DNA from 3 places in the Hymenobacter bucti genome. Region 1 is predicted to be linked to each of the others. Evidence: riboswitches for the same ligand, from Rfam matches in the RefSeq annotation. Region 1 holds a riboswitch; each other region holds the start of a gene.

Region 1 (4,386 bases):
CAGCCCCTCCCGGATGGCGGGCTCGTCAATCTGAATGATGCCGATGCCGGCCGCTTCCAACGCCTGCACCTCCTCCCGGATGGCCAGCGCCAGCTGCAACGCCGTGAGGGCGCGGGGCTGGTCGTCGCGCACAAACGACCACTGCAAGATGGTCACCGGCCCGGTCAGCATGCCCTTCATCGGCTTGGTAGTCAAGGACTGCGCGTAGGTGCTCCAGGCCACCGTCATGTCCTGCGGGCGGTGAATGTCGCCGTACAAAACGGGCGGTTTCACGCAGCGGCTGCCGTAGCTCTGCACCCAGCCGTGGCCGGTGAAGGCGAAGCCGTCGAGTAGCTCGCCGAAGTACTCCACCATGTCGTTGCGCTCAAACTCGCCGTGCACCAGCACGTCGAGCCCTAGGTCTTCCTGCCACTGCACCACCTCGGCGGTGGCTTGTTGCAGCGCGGTTTGGTAAGCGGCGTCGGTTAGGTCACCCTTTTTCCAGCGCGCCCGCAGCTGCCGAATGTCCTCGGTCTGCGGAAACGAGCCGATGGTAGTAGTCGGAAATAGCGGCAGTTGCAGCCGCGCCTGCTGCACGATGATGCGCTGCGAAAAGGGGCTCTGGCGGCGGGCATCGGCCTCGGTCAAGGCCGCCGTGCGCTCCTTGATGTGCTGTCGGTGGATGCGCGCCGACTGCCGCCGGCTGGCCAGCGCGGCCTGATTCTGGGCTAGCAGCTCGGCGCTGCCGGGCGCCTGGGTAGACAGCTGGTGCAGGTCGCGCACCTCGCCCAGCTTCTGCTTGGCAAAGGCGAGCCAGGGCTTGATTTCGGGCAACAGTCCAGCTTCGCTGGTTTCTAGGTCGAGGTCGCAGGGGCTGTGCAGCAGCGAGCAACTGGGCGCCAGCAGCACGCGGTCGGGGCCGAGCAGCGCCACGGCCGCCTCAACCAGGGCCAGGGAAGCCTGGTAGTCGTTCTTCCAGATGTTGCGGCCATCGACCACTCCGAGGGAGAGTGAGAGCCAGCTTGGCACCAGCGGCAACACCGCCGCCAGCTGCTCGGGCGCGCGTATCAGGTCGAGATGCAGCGCGTGGATGGGCAGCTTGAGGGCCGTTTCGACATTGTCGCGCAGGCCCTCGAAGTAGGTGGCCACCATTATTTTTAGGCCGGGGCAACGGCGGGCGAGGTGGGCGTAGGCCCGCTGGTAGGCCTCGCGTTCGGCCAGTGTCAGGTCGAGGACCAGGCAGGGCTCGTCGAGCTGCACCCAGGCGGCGCCCTGCTGATGCAGGCGGTTCAGCGCCAGTTCGTACACGGGCAGCAGGCGGCTCAGCAGCTCCAGGCGGTGGAAGCCGCTTTCCTTCTCCTTGCCCAGCAGCAGGTACGAAACCGGACCTAGGAGCACGGGCTTGGCCGCGGCGCCCAGCTGCTGATGGGCCTGGTTAAACTCATTGAAGAGGCGCGTCGAGAACAGCGTAAACTGCTGGTCCTTGGTAAACTCGGGCACCAGGTAGTGGTAGTTGGTATCAAACCACTTGGTCATCTCCAGGGCCGTCAGATCGAGCCCGTCGCGCTGGTAGCCCCGCGCCATGGCGAAGTACAAATCCAGCTCGGTCGTGTCGCGGTTTTGGGTCACCAGCGGCGTGTAGCGAGCCGGAATATTACCCACCAATAGGCTCGTGTCTAGCACCTGGTCGTAGTAGCTGAAGTCGTGGCACGGTATCAGGTCGAGGCCGGCTTCTTGTTGCAGCTGCCAGTTTTGGGCCCGGATGCGGGCGCCCACTTGGTGCAGTTCGGCGGCGCTGAGTGTGCCGGCCCAGTATTTTTCGCTAGCCTTCTTTAGTTCGCGCTGGCTACCAATGCGCGGGTAGCCTAGGTTGTGCGTAAGCATAAAAGCTTGGGGGTTAGAATGATGAAAATCATTCTCCGCAAGGGGCGCCTGCCCCCGCGCCCTGCCGCAGTTGTGCCAGCCAAGCCGAACCACGGTGCGAATAAGGCGTGCGCACGCCCGCTGGCCCCGGGGCGGCGTCCCGCCCGGCCAGTTCACACCGCAATTCAATCAGCCAGACTACCGCCCCAGTTCGCGAGGGCCTTCGTCTAAAGTCGTAGGTAGGCAAGTCTCCTGGCTTGTACCATTATAGTCCTCCTTCTCACCCAACCGGGCAATGGAAATAAACTGACTATAACTTGCTGCGGTACTTACAGTTGCGCGACAGCCCGTGATTCTCACACGGTTCCTTATTAATCTCGGTATTACCCGAAAACCTTCCTACGGCAATTGAATATTGCAAAGAATCTGGCGTGAAGATACACGCCGCCCCCAATGGCGACCGCGCCGGGTTCTCGCCAAGCGGTAAAAACCGAGGAAAATATGGTACGAAAGCCGGGCGCACTACCGCAATCTGGTAACCCACCCAGTACTTTGCGAGCGCCGCCCGGCGTTGCGCCGGCTGCCCAATAACCTTCTTCTTAACTCGTTTTTCGCTCATGGACGCCCCTTGCCAACATTTGCAGGCTCTCGACTTGCACCACCTCAAACGCGATACTCACCACGTGTGCCCCGAGTGCGTGGCCCTGGGCGATACCTGGGTACACCTGCGCATTTGCCAGGAGTGCGGCCACGTGGGCTGCTGCGACGACTCGAAGAACAAGCACGCTACCAAGCACTTCCACGCTACCCAGCACCCCGTTATTACCTCAGCCCAGCCCGGCGAGCGCTGGGCCTGGTGCTACCCCCACGAGGCGTTTATGGAATATTGAGATGGATTTTGGTGGGTAGGGTCGGCAAAATGGCGGTCATCATTAGAGCGGGCCGTTAACAAAATGCTAGTCAACTAGCAGGTAGGTTGCTGACCAGTTATAAGCTAAAGACCACCCGTGGACAAAACAGTTCGCGGGTGGTCTTTAGCTCAAAAAGGCGCCATTAAAAGGCTGGTGGGGCTGGTGGTGCTAGTTGTCGCCGCGCTGCGACCCGTACTGCTTTATCATCTGCTCTTCCTGCACCACGTGGCTGGCCGCGAACTGCTTGCGCTGCTCCTCAGTGCGCTCGGTGCCGAGACTTTCCAGCTGCTTTTTAAGCTCCGTGGCCGGCAAATCGGCGCCGTACACCGGCGTGCCGGGCTGCTGCCGCCACGACTCGTGCAGGCTGCCGTTGTCGACGGCGTCGAAGCCCAGCTCCTCTACCAGCGCCATCACCTTTTGCTTGGCGGCGGCATCGTCGCCGGCCACCGGTAGGCCCACGCGGCCGGGTGTACCCGCGGGTTTGCCACTGCTTTCAAGGCTCGTAAAGGCGATGTTGTTGAACACTTTCACTACGGGGCGGCCTAGGTGCTGTTGCACCCACTCGCTCTCAGTAAGGTCGCCCTGCTCAAGCTCCGGAAGCTGGCCATCGCGCAGCAAGGGGTAGTAGTTGCTCGTGTCAACAACCGGCACGCTGGCGGGCACGCCGTCGAACAAGTCTTTGGGCAGCTTGGGAATGCTTTTTAGCGGAATAGTTACAATGATGATTTCCCCGCTGCGGGCGGCTTCGTGGGCCGTGACGGCGATAGCCCCCGTTTTTGCAGCCAGGTCCGCCAGCGTTTCCGGGCCGCGCGAGTTGGCGATGGCTACGGTGTGGCCCAGCTTGGTAAGGCGGCCGGCGAGGGTGCCGCCAATGTAGCCGGCACCAATGATTCCTATTTTCATCTTCTTAAGTTCACGTTAAAGAAAGGGTGATGCCGCCGCCTAGGGTAGCTGCGAGTAGCTAAACAGCCGCGGGCGCCAATTGCTTTCTTTGGGTACCTGGGTCAGTTCAGCACAGCTGCTTTCTCCTTTAGCACGAGCTACTTGGTGCGGTTTGTGGCGGCTTTTAGCGGCCTGCTTAGGTGCGGGGCAGCTCCCGGCCTGACCTAGGGCGGGGTGGGGTCACTGGGTTATCCGCCAGGCCGCCTAGGGCACTGGCTTGGCCGAGGAAGTGGCGCCGAATGCTTCGGCCAGGGCCGGGCTGGGCAAGCTGTTCCTTGATTTGGTTAGAACTGCTGGTAATCAAGAACTCATCCGAAAAAATTTACCCTGAAAGTAAATCCAGCCGCCCGGCGCCTTACGTAAGTACGAATCAGTGATACCTGTTATAGTTAGCTAGTTAATAAGTTATGCCCATTTTATTCCTTTCCTGCTATCGATTACACGCTACTCCTCATGACGTTGACCCCTACCTTTCTGCTGCCGGCCAATGAGACTGAACGTCTACAAACCCTGCATGCTTACGACGTGCTGCACTCGTTGCAAGAGCCGCTCTTTACCGACATTGCCGAGCTAACGGCCACGCTCTTCAACGTGCCCATTTCGCTGATTGCCCTCGTGGGCGCCGACGAAGTGCAGTACAAAGCTGTGCACGGCCTGCCGGGCCTGCGGAGCCAGCCGCGCGTTGAGGCCA
Region 2 (4,386 bases), on a different contig from region 1:
CGCGTGGTCGGTGGTGAAGTTGGCACGGTGTAGCGGTACGTAGGCGAGTTGCACGCCCACGGGGTCGGTATCGACGGCCACGCCCTGGGTTTTTTGGGTTTGGGTGTAGCTGTAGGCCAGGCGCGCGGTCGCTCGGTAGCGCCCTAGGTGTCCGCGCAGGGCCGTGCTGGCCTCGAGGCCTTGGCTGCGCACCTGGCGCAGATTGCGCGGCGAGTAGCTGCCGCCCGCGCCCAGGGGCAGCCACTGCACCCAGTTGTTTACCAGCTGGTAAAAGGCCGTAAGCTCGCTTTCGAGTACCAATCGGGCGCCCGGCGCCACGCGGTGGTGCAGCCCGGCTTCGTAGCCGTGGCCCGATTCGGCCAACAGGTCGGGGTTGCCGCCCGGCCGCCAATAGCGCTCATTCAGAGTGGGGGCGCGGTAGGTGCGGGCGATGCTAGCCTTAAGGGTGAGGCCCGGCCGGTCGGCCGCGGCCAGCGAGTCGGGCGCCGGGGGCCGGTGCAGGTCCCACTCAGCGCCTAGGGTGGGGGTGAGGGGCGCCAGGCCGGCGGGCAGGGCCGCCTGTCGCACATTGGCCGAGAGGCGCAGGCCAGGGCGCGGGTCGTAGCGCAGCAGGCCGAAGGCTGCGGCGCGGTTTTCGGTGATGGGTTCGGCGCCGTAGCCATCGACCACGGCGCCAAAATGCTGGGCCTCGACCCCTAGGCGCAGGCTGGCGCGCGCACCCAGCGGCGCGGTGTACTCGGCCTGACTCTGGGTGGTGCGCACCCGCGAGTTGCTGACCGCGCCTTGGTCAGAGTAATTAATAATGTCCTCAAACCAGGCGCCGCGCACCTGCCACTGCCCGCCGCGCGGCGTGACTTGCCGGTAGCCCAGCACCAGGCGGCGGCTCTGGTCGATTTCGCGGGCGTTGGAGCCGGCCACGCCCGTGCCCTGCTGGATTTCGCGGTCGGCATCGGTCAGCCACACCGCGGCCGTGAGCTCGCCGGCCGTGCCCACCCGCCACGCGATGTCGGGGCTGATGCTCCACTGGTGGCGCAGGGCGGCGTTGCGCATGGTGTAGCGCACCAGGCCACCGGGCTCGCGCACTAGGTAAGGGTAATCGTTCTGGGCCTGGCGGTAGCTGGCGGCCACGCGCACGGCCACGGTAGCGGTGGCGGTGCGGGCCTCCAGGCTGCCGCCGCGCAGGCCAAAGCTGCCTAGGTCGGTTTGCACGCTGCCGCGCAGGCCGGGCCGCCAGTCGGGCTCGGTGCGCAGCACTAGGGCGCCGCCCACGGCGCCGCTGCCGTAGAGCGCGGCGGCCGGCCCCAGCTGCACCGAAAGCTGCGTATTGCCGCTGATGGGCAGCAGCGTCAAGTCATTCTGCCCGAGGGTGGGCAGCCCGATGTTGAGGCCGTTCCAGAGCACGGCGGTGTGCTGGGCCGAGGTGCCCCGTAGCGAGAGCGTGGCCAGCTGCCCCGGCCCGTAGTTCTTGATATACAGCCCCAAGCGCGCCCCCAGCACGTCGGCCGCCGTGCCGCCCCGGTACTGCGCCAGCGCCGCCGAATCAACTTCGAGCCGCTGGCTGCCCACTGCAAAGCGCTCGGGCCGCACGGCGCGCACCTGCGCCTCGGGCAGCCGGTGGCGCCGGCCGCCGAGCGTGTCGGGGCGGGGTCCTAGGGCCTGAGCGTGGCCGCCTAGGGTAGCCAACAGCCCTAGGGTTAACGAAAGGGCATAGCCCGCCGGCCCGCGGCTAGCGCCGGAAAAAATGCGTGATAACGAAGAAAAAACTGACACGAACTAAATTTTCAAGCGAAAATTCAGCTCAAAACCCCGTTGTGAGTCGGCCGAATAAACGGCCAGCCACGCTGAAGCTGAGGCCGGAAACGGCGGTTTTGCCCAGCCTAGGGCCGGGCGCGGACGCGCGCTTCCATTCTCCGCCCGTCCTCCGCGAGCGCTGAACCTGGTAAGTGCCCTGGCAGGTCTCCTGGCTTGCGCTGCCGGGTGGGCGGCCTTCCCGCTGCATTGGCTATCAAGCTGATAGCCGCCGCTGGCAGTGGCGTGGGGTGCCCACCCCGATGTAGCGCGTACAGTTGCGGGGACAGCTCCGGCATTGAACCGGATTCCCTTTTCAACCTCACTCCCTGGAAAGAAAGCTCGGTCACCGTGGCAGTGCAAAGATAGACCGCAGATTTAACGGATTCAACGGATTGCGCGGATACGCCCGCCTGCGGCGGGCGGGCTTACACTCGCTGCGCTGGCTGCTTACGGACTTTGCTGGCGCGAGATGGGTGGCTGGCGGGGTAGGCTGGGGCGTGGGGCTACTCTTGCTGATAATTATTATGTGTTAGCTACTGCTGGTAGCTGTCAGTAGTAGCTACCACATGAGTGCTTTAGTGATAACTATTAGCTGGTGGTAATTAAGTCTCAACCATCAGCCGAGCAGCCCCTAGGCCCGTACACTAGCTCAACTGTATACTCAGCCTAGTCAGCCCGCCGCAGGCGGGCGTATCCGCGCAATCCGTTGAATTCGTTAAATCTGCGATTTTTTGAGAGGCCCGATGTGCTTGCCATTGCCCATGAGCTATTGGGTAAGCACGTGTTTACCCGTATCGACGGCGAGCTGACGGGCGGGCGCATCGTCGAAACCGAGGCGTATCGGCACGAGGGCGACCCGAGTATTACGCTGCACTTGCAGCGCAAGGCCAAGCAGGCGCAGGGGCTCTACCAGCCGGGCGGCACCGCCTACCTCTACACCGTGTACCGGGTACACACGCTCTTCAACATCACCACCTACGATGCCGCGCACCCCGATACGGTACTTATCCGGGCCATCGAGCCGCTCGAAGGCCTCGACGTGATGCTGCGCCGCCGGGGGCTGGCCGTCGTGGCCCGCAACCTCACTGCTGGCCCCGGCGTGCTGAGCCAGGCCCTAGGTCTCACGCCCGCCCTCACCGGCGAATTGGTAGCCGGCCCGCACATCTGGTTTGAGGACCACGAGGAGAAAATTCTACCTGACAACGTCATCGCCAGCTCCCGCGTGGGCCTCGAATATGCGGGCGCCGAGGCCGTGGCCTTGCCCTGGCGCTTCCGCTTGAAGGACAGCAAGTGGACCAGCCCAGCGAAGTAATCAATTAACATTTAACAATTAGCATTTAACAGCTCGTCTGTGCTTCGTTGCTAAGCTGTTAAATGCTAATTGTTAAATGTTAATTGACCAGATGGTGGCGCTCGTCTTTCACGGCGTTGTGGATGTCCCACGGTACCTCGTGCTCGAAGGCGTGGCGGCGCACGGGGCAATCAGGCATGTGGCACAGCGAGCAGGCGGCGTAGGAGCACGGGTCGGCGTGCACAAACATCTCGATTTCGACCGCCGCGAAGCGCGCCCGAATCAGCTCCTCCACCTCGTGAATTTGGGTGTGTACTTTCTCCAAGGAGAAGTAGTACGGTATCTGCATGTGGCAGTCGATGTGCAGGTTAGCACCGTAGCGCTGCACGCGCAGGTTGTGCACGTCAATCCAGGAGGGGCGGCGCAGGCGCTGGAGTTCGGCGATAACTTCGGCCACAGTGGCGGCGTCGCTCTCGTCCATGAGGCCGCCCACGGCGCTGCGCAGCATGCGGTAGCCGTTATACAAAATGAAGGCGCCTAGGGCCAGCGCCGCGCCCGCATCGAAGCGCAGTACGCCCGTGAAGTGCACCAGTACCAGCGCCGCCGACGACACAATGCTCGTGAGCGCGTCGATGTAGAGGTGCTGCCCATCGCCGACCAGCGCCACCGACTGCATCCGGCGCCCGGCCCGCACCAGCCACATGCCTAGGCCAAAGTTGACCACCGCCGTGCTCGCCAGCAGCGCCACGCCCCAGTCGGGCTGCGCTACCGGGTGCGGATGCAGGAAGCTGAGCGTGGCGCTGTAGAGAATAAACGCGCCCGCAATAAAAATCAGCGCGCCTTCGAAGCCCACCGACAAGTACTCGATTTTGCCGTGGCCGTAGGGGTGGTTTTCGTCCTTGGGCAGGTCGGCCAGGTAGAGGCTGTATAGGGCGAAGCCGCTGGTAAACACGTTGATAATGCTTTCGAGCGCATCAGTGAGCACTACCTGCGAGTGGGTGAGCTGGTAGGCGTAGAACTTGGTGAGCACCAGCACCACGCTCACCACCAGCGAGAGCAGACCTAGGCGGCGCTTGAGGCCAGGCGAAGCAGACATAAAAAATGGATTGGGCCCCCAAAGGTCGACACGAAACGGGGCTGGCGGGTGCGGCCGTAAAAGACTCCCAACCGCGGCCGCGTTGCGCTGGTGCCGATGCGGCGCCCTGAGGAGAAAACTTTTTACGCGCTTTCGCGGTATTTAGGGTAGTTTAAAATAATTTTTAGGTTAGTCTAAAAATTCAGCTACTTTTGTTTTAATCTGCTAG
Region 3 (4,386 bases), on a different contig from region 1:
GAAGGCAGCATCATCGAGTCGGTGGTGGCCCACATCGGCCGCATCGCCAAGCCCGATAAGATACAGCTGGTGAGCGGCTTGCCCAAAACCCGCTCGGGCAAAATCATGCGCCGTATCCTGCGCAAGGTAGCCGAGGGCGAAACCACGAACCTAGGCGACACCACCACGCTGCTCGACCCGCTGGTAGTGGAAGAGATTGTGGCGGGCAAGAAATAAGCCCTGATTTAAATTCAAGAACGCCGCCCGGACTCCGGGCGGCGTTCTTACTTTTGGCACAATCGATTTACTTCCCCGCCACCCCATGAGTGTAGATTCCCTCTTTCGCCTCGACGGCAAAATCGCCTTAGTCACTGGCAGCAACCGCGGCATCGGCCAGGGCATGGCCCTAGGTCTCGCGGAGGCGGGCGCCGACATCATTGGCGTATCGGCCACGATGGCCGCCGATGGTGGCGAAACCGGCCGACAGGTGCGCGCCCTAGGTCGGCAATTCCACGCCTATCAGGCCGATTTCAGTCAGCGCGCCAGCGCCGACGCCTTTACCGAAAAGGTGCTGGCTGACTTTGCGCAGATTGATATTTTAGTAAATAACGCGGGCACCATTCGCCGCGCGCCCGCCGCCGAGCATTCCGATGAGGATTGGGACAACGTGCTGGCTATCAACCTAGACTCACCCTTTCGACTGGCCCGCGCCATCGGCGGCCGAATGCTCAAGCAGGGCTCGGGCAAAATTATTTTTACGGCTTCGCTGCTCACCTTCCAGGGTGGTATCAATGTGCCGGGCTACGCGGCTAGCAAGGGCGCCATCGGCTCGGTAGTGAAGGCCTTGGCTAACGAGTGGGCCGGCAAAGGCGTGAACGTGAACGGTATCGCACCCGGCTACATCGCCACCGACAACACTGAGGCTCTCCGCAACGACCCCGACCGTTCGGCCAGCATCCTAGGTCGCATTCCGGCCGGCCGCTGGGGCGAAGCTGCCGACTTCAAAGGCCCGGTAGTGTTCCTGTCTTCCGAGGCCGGCGCCTACGTGCACGGCACCATCCTCACCGTAGACGGCGGCTGGATGGGCCGCTAAGCCTAAAGTAGCCACCAGCACCAGCACCAGCACGCGCGGCCCCATCTCACTAAAAGTAAAATTCTCCTTACCAAGAGCCAGTCAGCCCGCCGCAGGCGGGCGTATCTGCGAAATCCGTTAAATCCGCTAAATCTGCGATTTATGAAACAACGCTTTGCCATTGGCCCCCGCGAAACCGCCGGCCTGAATACCACCGGTTTGCGCGAGCATTTTCTGATTGAGAATATCTTCACGCCCGGCGCCATCGAGCTGACCTACACCCACTACGACCGCATGATAGTGGGCGGCGCCATGCCCACCGAGGCCAGCCTGCCGCTGCCCAACCCCGATAATCTCAAGGCTAATTTCTTTCTGGAGCGCCGCGAGCTGGGCGCCCTCAACGTGGGCGGCGCGGGCCAGATTGTGGTCGATGGCACCACCTACGACCTAGGTAACCAGGACTGCCTCTACGTGGGCAAGGGCAGCAAGGAGGTCGAATTTAAAAGCCTGAACGCGGCCGAGCCGGCCAAATTTTACCTGCTTTCGGCGCCCGCGCACAAGGAATATCCTACCACCCGCCGCACCCAGGCCGAGGCCACGCCCGTGCAAATGGGCGCGATGGAAACCGCCAACGAGCGCACCATCTACAAGTACATCTTCAACGAAGGCCTCGCCAGCTGCCAGCTCGTGATGGGACTCACCCAGCTCAAGCCCGGCTCGGTCTGGAATACCATGCCTTCGCACGTGCACGACCGCCGCATGGAGGCGTACCTGTACTTTAACATGAACAACGGCCAGCGCATCCTGCACATGCTGGGCGAGCCCCAGGAAACGCGCCCGCTGTGGGTGAGCAACGAGCAGGCCATTCTGTCGCCGCCGTGGTCTATCCACACCGGCTGCGGCTCGGCGGCCTACGCCTTCATCTGGGGCATGGCGGGTGAGAATTTGGAATATACCGACATGGACCAAGTGGCGCTGGCCGATTTACGGTAGGGCGTGTACCGTGAACGCTGCGCGTCCGCGAGTCAACTGGCTACCCACGTGCGGACGCGTAGCGTCCACGGCACAGCACCAACGCCTACTTTTCTGCTTCGCACCAGCAGAGGGGTAGGCGTTGGTGCTGGCTACCTAGGCTTGCCAGTAGCAAAAACCCGACGCAGCAATTGTCCAGTACCTTTGCTCGCGGAATGGTAGCCGGCCTGGGGTAACACCTAGGCGGGTTTTAAAAGGGAAGCCGGTGCGAGTCCGGCGCAGTCTCCGCTGCTGTAACCCCGCGCACCAAGCCGGCCGAAAAGTAGTGCCACTGAGCTGCCCGGCAGCTTGGGAAGGCCTCGGCCGGTGGGGAAGCCAGAAGACCTGCCACGCCACTTCACCGCCACAGCTTTCGGCAGAAAGGCTCGCCCATGACTCATGCTTTTGCGCCTGGCCGGTTGGGTCGAGGCCGCTTTTTTTCTTCGCTTCACGCGGGCTTGCTACTGGCTGGCTTGGTGCTGGCGAGTACCCTAGGGGCCGCTGGCCAGGCGGCCGCATCGCGTGCTGTGCCGCAACGGGCTGGGGCCACGCCGCAGGTGTTGGCACGCACCACAGTGCGCTACGCCAAGGGCTTCACTATTCAGTACTTGCCCGGGTATAAGGTGCTGACCATCCTCAGCCCCTCGGGCCAGCAGACCACGGCTACGCGCTACGCGCTGGTGCCGCGCGGCCGGGCGCACCCGGCTGGTTTTGTGGCCAGCCAGGTTATCGAAACGCCCATTCGCAGCCTGGTGGGGCTGTCGTCGCTGCACGTGGCGCTGGCCGATTTCCTAGGTGCCAGCGACGTGCTGGTGGGGCTCGGGAGCCTGCAATACGTGTCGGCCGTGCCGGTGCGGCAGCGCATAGCGCAGGGCAAAATTTTTGCCGTGGGCGATGGCCGCGAGCTGAATAATGAGCTACTTATCGCGCATCAGCCCGACCTGGTAATGGCTACCGGCTGGCCCGGCGAGGGCTTGCGCAAATACCAAACCCTACAGCAGGCCGGCATCCCGGTGCTGCTCAACTCGGAGTGGGTCGAAACGACCCCCCTGGGCCGCGCTGAGTGGGTGAAAGTGCTGGCTGCCCTGCTCGACAAAGAGGCACTGGCCAACCAGAAATTCGACCAAATAGCCCGCGAATACGAGCGCCTGGCCGCGCTGGTCCGCCAGCAAACCAAGCGTCCGCAGGTCATTGTCAATCTGCCGTTTAAGGATACGTGGTACGTGCCTGAAGCCGGCAATTATATGACGCAGTTTTTGCGCGATGCGGGCGGCGCCTACCACTGGGCCGGCGTGAAGGCCACCGGTAGCCTGCCCCTCACGGTGGAAGCCGTGGCGCCCGTGGCCCTCACCGCCGATTACTGGCTACACACCGGCACCCTCACGACCAAGGCTGCCGTGGTGACCCAGGATGCGCGCTTCGCCGCGTTTCGCCCCTTCAAAACCGGCCAGCTCTACAACAACAACCGCCGCACCAACGCCCAGGGCTCCAACGACTACTGGGAATCGGGCGCAGTGCGGCCCGACCTGGTACTCGGCGATTTAATCCAAATACTGCACCCGGCGCTGCTGCCCGGCCGGCAGCTTTATTATTACCAAAAGCTAAAGTGAGTACCTCCCCTCGACCCTTGCCGGTGGCGGGCGCGGCCCGGCGCCCGGCCGCCTGGCTGCTCGGCCTAGCCGGGCTGCTGGTCGGGTGCTTCGTGCTCGATATTGCCCTAGGGTCGGTGCGGATTCCGCCGGCGGCGGTGGTACGCATCCTCTTCGCCCGCGCCGCCGAGCCGGGCCCCTGGACGTTTATCGTCAACCAGATTCGGCTGCCCAAGGCCTTGACAGCCGTGCTGGTGGGCAGCGGCTTGGCGGTGAGCGGCTTGCAAATGCAGACGTTGTTTCGCAACCCCCTGGCTAGTCCGTCGGTGCTGGGTATTTCGGCGGGGGCGGGCCTGGGCGTGGCGGCCCTGCTGCTGGCGGGCGGCAGCGCGGCGAGCGTCTACGTCATCCGGCAGCTGGGGCTGGGCGGCAGCTGGGCACTGGTGGCGGCCGCCACCGCTGGCGCGGGGCTCATAATGGCCTTGGTGCTGGGCCTCTCGGCCCGCGTGCGCGACAACGTGGTGATGCTCATCGTGGGCATGATGATAAGCAGCTTGTCGGTGGCCATCGTAAGCTTGTGGCAATACTTCAGCGCCCCCGAGCAAATTCAGGAGTACCTGCTCTGGACGTTTGGCTCCCTAGGGGGCGTGGTGGGGCCGCAGTTGGCGGTGCTGGCGCTGGCCGTGGGGGCGGGGCTGCTGCTGGCCTTTGCCTCGGCCAAGCCGCTGAATGCGC

What was found. Region 1 has a riboswitch for cobalamin ahead of metE (5-methyltetrahydropteroyltriglutamate--homocysteine S-methyltransferase). Riboswitches for the same ligand answer to the same signal wherever they lie in the genome.
Region 2: linked by a shared signal. The riboswitch ahead of ACFSDX_RS02325 (TonB-dependent receptor) and the one ahead of metE (5-methyltetrahydropteroyltriglutamate--homocysteine S-methyltransferase) in region 1 are both predicted to bind cobalamin.
Region 3: linked by a shared signal. The riboswitch ahead of ACFSDX_RS21665 (ABC transporter substrate-binding protein) and the one ahead of metE (5-methyltetrahydropteroyltriglutamate--homocysteine S-methyltransferase) in region 1 are both predicted to bind cobalamin.

Annotation. Positions count from the first base shown of each region.
Region 1 is NZ_JBHUFD010000003.1:523,669-528,054, forward strand. It holds gene metE (5-methyltetrahydropteroyltriglutamate--homocysteine S-methyltransferase) at 1-1,863, opposite strand, end outside; cobalamin riboswitch at 2,068-2,256, opposite strand; gene ACFSDX_RS09835 (UBP-type zinc finger domain-containing protein) at 2,460-2,732, shown strand; gene ACFSDX_RS09840 (NADPH-dependent F420 reductase) at 2,922-3,656, opposite strand; gene ACFSDX_RS09845 (GAF domain-containing protein) at 4,149-4,386, shown strand, end outside.
Region 2 is NZ_JBHUFD010000001.1:587,434-591,819, forward strand. It holds gene ACFSDX_RS02325 (TonB-dependent receptor) at 1-1,770, opposite strand, end outside; cobalamin riboswitch at 1,934-2,157, opposite strand; gene ACFSDX_RS02330 (DNA-3-methyladenine glycosylase) at 2,498-3,103, shown strand; gene ACFSDX_RS02335 (cation diffusion facilitator family transporter) at 3,183-4,178, opposite strand.
Region 3 is NZ_JBHUFD010000018.1:577,224-581,609, forward strand. It holds gene acs (acetate--CoA ligase) at 1-216, shown strand, start outside; gene ACFSDX_RS21655 (SDR family NAD(P)-dependent oxidoreductase) at 302-1,072, shown strand; gene kduI (5-dehydro-4-deoxy-D-glucuronate isomerase) at 1,214-2,044, shown strand; cobalamin riboswitch at 2,223-2,429, shown strand; gene ACFSDX_RS21665 (ABC transporter substrate-binding protein) at 2,521-3,672, shown strand; gene ACFSDX_RS21670 (iron chelate uptake ABC transporter family permease subunit) at 3,669-4,386, shown strand, end outside.